Regions from separate parts of the Oceanisphaera sp. genome, predicted to be linked through region 2. Evidence: riboswitches for the same ligand, from Rfam matches in the RefSeq annotation. Region 2 holds a riboswitch; each other region holds the start of a gene.
What was found. Region 2 has a riboswitch for thiamine pyrophosphate ahead of thiD (bifunctional hydroxymethylpyrimidine kinase/phosphomethylpyrimidine kinase). Riboswitches for the same ligand answer to the same signal wherever they lie in the genome.
Positions count from the first base shown of each region.

Region 1: another riboswitch for thiamine pyrophosphate. It lies ahead of ACTHY5_RS02320 (sodium:solute symporter family transporter); the one in region 2 lies ahead of thiD (bifunctional hydroxymethylpyrimidine kinase/phosphomethylpyrimidine kinase).
Region 3: another riboswitch for thiamine pyrophosphate. It lies ahead of thiC (phosphomethylpyrimidine synthase ThiC); the one in region 2 lies ahead of thiD (bifunctional hydroxymethylpyrimidine kinase/phosphomethylpyrimidine kinase).

Region 1 is NZ_JBQDEX010000013.1:441-3,723, forward strand. It holds gene pyrC (dihydroorotase) at 1-921, shown strand, start outside; TPP riboswitch at 1,281-1,409, shown strand; gene ACTHY5_RS02320 (sodium:solute symporter family transporter) at 1,505-2,944, shown strand; gene ACTHY5_RS02325 (RNA recognition motif domain-containing protein) at 3,166-3,283, shown strand, end outside.
Region 2 is NZ_JBQDEX010000007.1:2,117-5,399, reverse strand. It holds gene ACTHY5_RS01375 (putative monovalent cation/H+ antiporter subunit A) at 1-126, opposite strand, end outside; gene thiD (bifunctional hydroxymethylpyrimidine kinase/phosphomethylpyrimidine kinase) at 405-1,214, opposite strand; TPP riboswitch at 1,253-1,355, opposite strand; gene polA (DNA polymerase I) at 1,479-3,283, opposite strand, start outside.
Region 3 is NZ_JBQDEX010000012.1:7,836-11,118, reverse strand. It holds gene thiE (thiamine phosphate synthase) at 1-198, opposite strand, end outside; gene thiC (phosphomethylpyrimidine synthase ThiC) at 195-2,186, opposite strand; TPP riboswitch at 2,266-2,371, opposite strand; gene menA (1,4-dihydroxy-2-naphthoate octaprenyltransferase) at 2,546-3,283, opposite strand, start outside.

The DNA of each region.
Region 1 (3,283 bases), on a different contig from region 2:
ATTATGCCTAACTTACTCCCCCCGGCTACCACCACAGAGCTGGCGCTAGATTACTACCAAAAAATAACTGCAGTTCGCCCCAAAGGCAGTCAGTTTGAACCCTTGATGAGCTTATATCTCACTGACAAAACAGACCCAGAAGAAATTCGTCGCGCTAAAGCTTCGGGTAAAATTGTTGCCTGCAAGCTGTACCCTGCGGGTGCCACCACCAACTCAGACTCAGGTGTCACAGATGTAAAAAACATTTACTCGGTACTGGAAGTCATGCAAGAAACAGGGATTTTGTTACTAGTACATGGCGAAGTGACAGACCCAAGTATCGATATCTTTGACCGCGAAAAGGTCTTTCTAGACACTATCTTGCCTGATGTGGTGCGCGACTTTCCAAACTTAAAAATTGTACTTGAACACATTACCACCGAGCATGCGGTCAACTTTGTTGAGCAGGCCGGCGATAACCTAGCTGCCACTATTACGACCCATCACTTGATGTTTAACCGCAATCATATGTTAGTGGGTGGCATTCGCCCGCATTACTACTGCTTACCGATATTAAAGCGTAATACTCATCAAGAAGCCTTAGTGCGAGCGGCGACGAGCGGCAATAAGAAGTTTTTTATGGGTACTGACTCGGCACCGCATTTTCAGCAGAATAAAGAAACCGCTTGTGGTTGTGCTGGCGCTTATACCTCTCACGCTGCTGTGGAGTTATATGCCGAAGTGTTTGAAGAAGCCGGTGCGCTGGATAAGCTAGAAGCCTTTACCAGCCACAATGGCCCTGACTTTTATGGTCAGCCACGCAATGCCGATACCATTACCTTGGTGAAAGAGTCTTGGACTGTTCCCGAGACCTTGCCTTTAGGCGGCAATAAACTGGTTCCGATCCGCGCCGGTGAAAGCATTAGCTGGACGGTTAAATAAACCTTATGAGGGGTGAGGAGTGAAGCGGATAGAAAATCACTAAGCGCCCAGCGCCCAGCGCCCAGAAATGATAAGCCCTAAGCCTATGGTTTGGGGCTTTTTTATTACCTTTATAGGCGAACGCTTGCTCTCGCATTTCGGCGCAGCCGGAAATATTTAAAAAATTTACGCTTACAGCGTAATGCGAGAATAAATGTTCGCCTACAAAAAGCGCTCTCCCCTGGAGCACCGCATTGGCGCAGGTTCCGTTGCAAAATAGGTGTGGGTGTTGGTTAGTCTCTTAGCTTGGTGCTTGGAGCCGGGCGCTAGGCGCTGTTTGTCCAAAGTTTGACAAGCATCACTTTTATTCTTACTCTCAGGAACATTCCTAGGGGGGCCTAAGGTGTTGTAAGTAACACTAAATTTGGCTGAGATTCCGCAATTTGCTGCGGTAACCCTTCGAACCTGATCCGGGTAATGCCGGCGAAGGGAAGGAAATGACTGATCCTCACTCTCCCCTGCGCGGCTTATTGTTACTCGGCATTTATAGTCAATGACTGACTATTATCGTAATGCTTGCCTACTTTAGGCAAAGGGAGAACACATGCTTAGTACAACCGAAGCCATTCTCTGGCTCTGTTTTTTTGCCGCTTTTTTTGCCATACCAGGCCTCTATTATGCGCGCCGTCAACAAGATAACCTTGAAAGCTTTATTGTGGCGCGCAATAGCCAAGGTGGATTAGCCACCATGCTCACCTTACTCGCAACTTCACTGGGCACTTGGATTTTATTTGGCCCAGCCGAAGCTGCAACTTGGGGCGGTATTGGTGCCGTCACCGGTTATGCCCTAGGCTCTTTAGCGCCTCGCTTTATGATGATCCCCTTGGGTAAGCGCCTGCGTGAGCTGATCCCCGAAGGACACACCCTTACCGAGTTTGTGTTACACCGCTACGGCAAAACCATGTATTTATTCGTGATGGTTATCATGATGTTTTATATGTTTATCTCACTGACCGCAGGGTTAACTGCCATTGCGAAAATGGTGGAACTATTAGCCCCCGTCCCCTTGTGGGTAACGGCCAGCATAGTGATGGTTGCCACCTTGCTCTACACTTTATACGGTGGTTTAAAAGTCACTATTTTTACCGACCGCGTACAAATGCTGGTGATTTTACCCTTCTTGCTGTTACTGATTATGTTTGGTTGGCAGGCCGTGGGGGGATTAGCTCCTACCATTGTGGGATTAAAAGAAACAGCACCAGAGCTGCTTAACCCGTTTGATATGTCTGGCTTTAAGTCTGGTCTTACCTTCTTTATTGCCGTGGTGCTTACAGGCCTCTTTTATCAGGGCACTTGGCAACGCATTTTTGCCGCCCAAGACAATAAAGCCATTCGTAATGGTTTTATTGTGAGTGGTTTAGTCAGCTTTGTATTTATCTTTATTATGGGCTTGTTTGGTTTGGCTTTTGTGGGGTTAGACCTACCCGGCAGTGGTTCCGTCGCCTTATTTAACGTCTTGCTATCCAATATTCCGTTGTGGTTTGCTATTGGGTTATTACCCTTTGGCCTAGCGCTGATCATGAGCAGTGCCGACTCAACCATTAGCGGTATTTCTAGCATGATGGTGGTGGATTTACGCCGCATGCTCCCCAGCTTTAATGCTAACCGACTGCTGGGCTTATCACGCTGGTTAATCGTACTGCTGTCTATTCCGGTGCTCATTGTGGCCTCTCAAGGCTTTAGTGTGCTGTATCTATTCTTACTTGCCGACCTACTCTGCTGTGCCGCTGCTTTCCCAGTGTTCTTTGGTTTTTATAGTGCTCGCTATCAAAGCTATAACGCTGTGTTAAGTACCGGTGCGGGTTTGGTCGCTGGCCTATGGTTGTTCCCTGCACCGGGTGCAGAAATAAACTATTTACTTGAATCATTCTTATTAGCAAGCTTAGTGCCAGTACTGGTGTCTATTTTGTTACTGCTAGTACCGACTAAACAGCCTTTTGATTTTTCAATATTACGCCAACGTATTCGTAGTTTTGAAAGCTAATTGCTCACGAATAACACATAAAGCCGACCAGTGAGTCGGCTTTTTTTAATCCCAAAATCCGCCATTTCAGCAGATAAGCAGGCAGACGTTAGCCACACAAGCTGCTACACTCGCGACCCCTTGAGTGCGCGATATGACACAGTTCACTCTAAGCCCATTTCTTATTTTTATTACCGACTTATCACTGAAGGTAAGGCGCGACGGCGTCATTTGGAGACACCATGAAGATTATGATCAGAGGCCTATCGCGCCTCACCACAGAACAACAAATATTAGCGCTACTGGCTCCTTACGGCCTGGTGCATTACTTTCATCTTGTTATGGATCCCGTAACCAACA
Region 2 (3,283 bases):
CAAAAAATACACAAATAAGGATGCAGGCAGCACAGACAGGCACCAACCAATTTTATCCCCCATTAAGGGAGCTAATCGGGGCACCAGCAAGGCTAAAATGAAACCCGCTAAAACGGCAACAAGCATAGGAAAAACGCCTCCTTTCCTTGCCTGTTCAGGCAATAGAATAAGCTAAAAATAAGGGGGAGGTGGCACAGTGCAGAGGCTATAGTAAGGAATAATTTTGATTTTATTCAATCGGTTAATCGATTTTTATTATATTATTTTTATAGTTAATGATACTACAAGTCGCTTTTAAAAAACGCAAGCAGGGCTAAGTGTTTAGTCCCACTTATCGCGCTAATTGAGAGCTTGATCGAAGCAGTTTCTTATTAAGTATCTTTTTGACTTAACGGTAATACCACTTATAGTGCAAAAAAGTGATCAACAGGACCGCGCCCTTGGCCAATACGCATGCGGCTACCGGCTAAAATAGCCTGATCAATATAATGTTTAGCCTGCTCGACTGCTGCCTCCATGGTAAAGCCCTGCCCTAAATAACAAGCCAACGCAGCCGACAAGGTACAACCTGTGCCGTGGGTATTGGGTGTCATAATTCTAGGAGTATCAAAGCAGCGTACTTGCTCACCACTCAATAACCAATCTGGGCTACGCGCTTCTTGCTGCAAGAAGCCACCTTTTATTAATACCGCCCCACAATCTAGCTGTGCCAAACCAGCAAACAGAGACTCAACTTCAGCCATCTGCTTGGGCAAAGGTGCGGCCAACAACGCCGCCGCTTCGGGCAAATTAGGTGTAATCACATCCGCTAATGGCAATAACTCTTCTCGGAGGCACTGCACTGCATCATCAGCTAACAACATATCACCATTAGCGGTGACCATCACAGGATCTACTACTAAGTGTGTCGGTTTATATTTACGCAAAGCCGCTGCTACGGTACGAATGGTGGCAACATCTCCCAACATACCCACTTTAACGGCCGTTACAGATAGGTCGCTAAATATCGCATCAAGTTGCGCCTCAATCATGGCTTGTGGTGTGGGGTGCACGGCTGTTACGCCTTGGGTGTTTTGTGCGGTTAGTGCGGTGATCACGGAACAGGCATAACCACCGGTGGCAGAAATGGCTTTAATATCGGCTTGTATACCAGCACCGCCGCCACTATCAGATCCGGCAATCGTTAAAATAATGGGTTTTTGCTTAATGGACATTCCTTGGCTCCTTCGGGCGAAGCAACCACCGACAAGCTAAACGCTGCCCGTTAGTTTCCTCCGCCAGCATTAACTGGATCAGGTTCAGCGGGTCCGGCAGTTCACCGTCTCAGCCTGCTTAAGGCTCCCCGACTAACAATGCTGTTGATAATAACGACCTAGAGCTGGAAAAGAAAGCCGCCCTAAAAAGAACGTAGCACGCTTTACGCCATACGCAGTACGACTCCATGTCTTCCGCAGACAGCTTACGGCTTAAAGCTGTGTCTAATGCGCTTGATCCCAGTTATCACCTTCACCGGCTTCAACCAGCAAAGGTACGTCTATGCTGGCGGCCTGCTCCATTAGTTCGCATATTTGCTGTTTAAATTCTGCCACTTTATCTTCGCGTATTTCAAATATCAGTTCATCATGCACCTGCATGATCATACGCACGTCATTATCCGCTTGTTCAGACAGCCATGCGGCAACCTTAATCATCGCCTTTTTAATAATATCTGCGGCGGTTCCCTGCATAGGTGCGTTAATAGCGGCACGTTCGGCTCCTTTACGCCGCGCACCGTTTTTAGCATTAATCTCTGGCAAGTATAAGCGACGGCCAAACAGGGTTTCTACATAGCCTTTTTCTGCCGCTAGGGCGCGAGTCTCTTCCATGTACTTTAACACGCCAGGGTAGCGCTCAAAATAAATATCCATATACGACTGAGACTCGTGGCGCGGTATCCCTAATTGACGAGATAAACCAAAAGCACTCATGCCATAAATAAGCCCAAAGTTAATCGCCTTGGCACGACGACGCTGCTCGGTAGTGACACTATCAAGATCAACGCCAAACACCTCGGCAGCCGTGGCTTTATGCACATCTAATCCCTTAGCAAACGCATCGAGCAGACCTTTGTCTTGAGATAAATGCGCCATAATGCGCAGTTCAATTTGCGAGTAGTCCGCCGCCACAATTTTATAACCCGGCTCGGCAATAAAGGCTTGGCGAATGCGGCGTCCCTCTGGGGTACGGATTGGAATATTTTGCAGATTAGGATCTGAGGACGACAAGCGGCCAGTGGCAGCATTGGCCTGATGATACGAAGTGTGAATACGACCGCTATGATCATTAACCATTTTCGGTAATTTGTCGGTATAGGTCGATTTTAGCTTGCTTAAACCACGATATTCCATCAATAACTTAGGCAATGGATAATCGAGCGCCAGCTCTTGCAGTACTTCTTCTGCCGTAGAGGGGGCGCCTTTGGGCGTTTTCTTGATAATAGGCAGTTCAAGCTTGGTAAATAGCACTTCCCCTAATTGCTTAGGCGAGCTGAGGTTAAAAGGTTCGCCAGCTAATTCATGGGCTTTAAGCTCTAACTCTTTGAGGCGCTTGGCAATTTCATCACTTTGAATAGCTAGCAGCTGACTATCGACCTTAACACCTGTGTACTCCATATCGGCTAAAATGTGTACCAGCGGCATTTCAATCTCGTCAAATACCGCCTGTAACGCAGGTTCTGCCGCTAACTGTTCAGATAAATGATGATGTAAACGCAGCGTAATATCCGCATCTTCCGCGGCATAAAACGCGGCTTCTTCTAGCGGAATTTGGTTAAAAGTCAGCTGCTTCGCACCCTTACCGGCTATGGCCTCAAATGGCGTGGTGGCATGATTTAAGAAAAAATTAGCCATGCTATCCATGTCGTGACGGGTTTGCACTGAGTTCAGTACATAAGATTCCAACATGGTATCTAGCTCTATGCCTTGCATATGAATACCGTGATTTTTTAGCACGTTGGCATCATATTTAAGATTTTGCCCTAGTTTTACCGGCATTTCTGCCTCTAATAGTGGCTTTAAGGCAGCCAAGACTACGGCTTCACTCAACTGCTCGGGGGCATCTAAATAATCATGACCAAAAGGCACATACGCCGCCTCGCCAGCTTTAATAGCAAATGACATGCCCACCACCCGAGCATCACGATAGTTAAGGCTGGTGGTTTCGGTATCAAAAGCAAAATAGGGGGCTTTTTCTAGCCGCTTCACCCAATCTTGTAACTCGGCTTCAGTTAGAATGGTCTGGTAGT
Region 3 (3,283 bases), on a different contig from region 2:
TGACACCAATTGATTAGTAAAAGCCTGCATAAGCACAGGCTCAACCATGGACACTGCAACCGAATTTTGGGCAGTCACAGCAGAAATAACCGAGCAGCCGTGGCCGCCCAGTGCGTGAATGGTGTGCAAGTCGGCCTGTATTCCAGCGCCGCCGCCCGAATCAGAACCGGCAATGGTCCAGACTATGGGTCTTGTCATAGCAATTCTTTCTCCAGTTTATCCGCTTGGTGATAGAGCTCACCGCCGCGCTTTTTGAATTCTTCAGACATCTGTGCCATGCCCGCGACTATTGTTTCATGCTCACCATTGATATCGACCATCTGAATCGCAATGGCTTCTTGCTCTGCTGCATACTCGCGCACTTCTTGAGTAATTTTCATTGAGCAGAACTTGGGGCCACACATAGAGCAAAAGTGAGCCACTTTGCCTGATTCTTGCGGTAATGACTCATCATGATAATCACGCGCTGTTTGAGGGTCTAGCGACAAATTAAACTGATCTTCCCAGCGAAATTCAAATCGTGCTAACGACAACGCATTATCACGAATTTGTGCGCCAGGGTGCCCTTTGGCTAAGTCAGCAGCATGGGCGGCTATCTTATAGGTAATTAAGCCCTGCTTCACATCTTCTTTATTTGGCAGTCCCAAATGCTCTTTGGGCGTGACGTAACACAACATGGCACAACCGTACCAACCAATAAGGGCGGCACCAATACCAGAGGTAAAGTGATCGTAACCCGGGGCAATATCTGTGGTAAGTGGGCCTAAGGTATAAAATGGTGCTTCATGGCAATGCTCTAATTGCTCTTCCATATTGCGCTTAATCATGTGCATGGGCACATGGCCTGGGCCTTCAATCATCACCTGAACATCATATTCCCAGGCCACTTTTGCCAGCTCACCCAAGGTATACAACTCGGCAAACTGAGCCTCGTCGTTAGCATCGGCCACTGAGCCTGGGCGCATACCATCACCAAGTGACAGAGAGACATCGTAAGCGGCACAAATCTCACAAATATCGCGAAAACGCTCATATAAAAAGCTTTCTTTATGATGCGATAAGCACCACTTGGCCATAATAGAGCCACCACGCGATACAATACCCGTCACCCGTTTAGCCGTCATAGGTACATAACGCAGCAACACACCGGCGTGAATAGTGAAATAATCAACGCCTTGCTCGGCCTGCTCAATTAAGGTGTCGCGAAACACTTCCCAGTTTAAGTCTTCCGCTACGCCGTTCACTTTTTCTAGCGCCTGATAAATAGGCACAGTGCCAATGGGTACAGGGCTGTTACGCAAAATCCATTCGCGAGTTTCGTGAATATTACGACCGGTCGACAAGTCCATTACGTTATCAGCCCCCCAGCGGGTGGCCCATACTAACTTTTCGACTTCTTCCTCAATCGAGGACGTTACCGCCGAGTTACCTATGTTAGCGTTAATTTTCACCAAAAAGTTACGGCCGATAATCATAGGTTCAGATTCGGTATGATTAATATTGGCGGGAATAATGGCGCGCCCTTCGGCCACTTCTTTACGCACAAACTCTGGTGTGATGTTCTCGGGTAAATGCGCACCAAAGCTTTCACCTTTATGCTGTTGTAACAGCATTTCATCTCGCACTCGTTCGCGGCCCATATTTTCACGAATGGCAATGTATTCCATTTCTGGGGTGATAATACCTTTGCGTGCATAGTGCATTTGGGTTACGCAATGACCCAGCTTTGCTTTACGGGGCTTGGGCATATGCTCAAAGCGCAAGTGATCGAAACCCTCATCGGCCATACGCTCTTGGGTAAAATCGGAGCTCACCTGAGCTAACTCGACGGTATCATCTCTATCGATAATCCACTGGCGACGCAGCTGAGGTAGCCCTTGGCGTACATCTATGTTCGCCTGCGGATCACCATAAGGGCCAGAGGTGTCATAAATAGGCACTGGCGCATTAGGCTCAAGAATGGGGTTGGCTTCAGTACCGCCTTTCAAACTATCGGCAAGGTGAATTTCACGCATCGCCACCTTTAAATCAGGGCGCGAGCCTTGCAGATAAATTCGTTTAGAATTAGGAAAGTGCTCACCTTTAAGGTTATCGATAAAGGCTTGTGCTTGGCTGCGAACTTCACGGCGGTTTATTTTTTTAGCCGGTTTTTGAGTCGTTACTTCTGTTGGTTTTGCTGTTGACATAGCTATCTCACTTGAATCCATTTTTGGTGAAAAAGCTTGTCAGGAGTGTTGATGAAAAAATTGGCAGAGGAGGAAAGACGCCAACTTCTCACTTGCTTCCCTTACACAGGTATTAGCCTGATCAGGTTCAACGGATCCCACAACTTTGTGGTCTCAGCCCATATAGAGCACTCCGACAAGATAGCCTCTAGTAAATCAGATCCAGATCACAAAAGCAAAACTGAACAAGCGAAAACGTCTTACGTTATACGCTGAACGTTAAACGCAACGACTCAACCTACCTGCTGCGCAGGATCAATAGCTTAAGCGTTGCACTACAAAACTTTCTGTTTATCTTTAGCGTATGGCGTAAAACGCTATTACCAAGCTAACCCCAACGCCAGTAATCCACAAAACAGTAATGCCCCTCGGGCAGTGAGTGCTAATGCCTGATTTAAAACATGCCCTCGTTGAGTCAGCACCAACCGCACAGCTTTACTTAATGGCCACAGTGCCAGCAAACTTAAAAAACCAACCCCTTGCATAATTTGACTGCCCGCCAGCACGGCCACCGCCAATAGCAACAGCTGATAAAGTCGTGCACCGGCCAGCCCTAGCCGCAAGGCCAAGGTGCGTTTTCCTGCCACCCCGTCTGCCTCAAGATCGCGAATATTATTAATATTCAGCACAGTTACCGACAATAAGCCCGAAGTTAGCGCCGCCCAATAGGCAGTTGTACTCAGTTGATGCTGCATTAAATAATGGGTGCCCAATACCGCCACAGGGCCAAAAAAGATAAACACCGCAATATCACCCAAGCCTAAATAACCATAAGGACGACTGCCTAGGGTATAACCTAAGGCCGCCAGCAGCGCCAAGGCCCCTAAGGTAATAAAGCCCAACCAAGCACTGATATTGCTGCCCAACGCCTGCCACAATAATAATAACCCCGACACCACCGCCAGCAGACCCACCCCCTTGATGGCGCCTTGTAATTGCACGGCACTCACTTGCCCTGATGCTAATACCCGGGTGGGACCGGTGCGGGCACCGGAATCTGTGCCACGCACCCCATCGCCATAGTCATTGGCTAGGTTTGATAATATTTGCAGTAATAA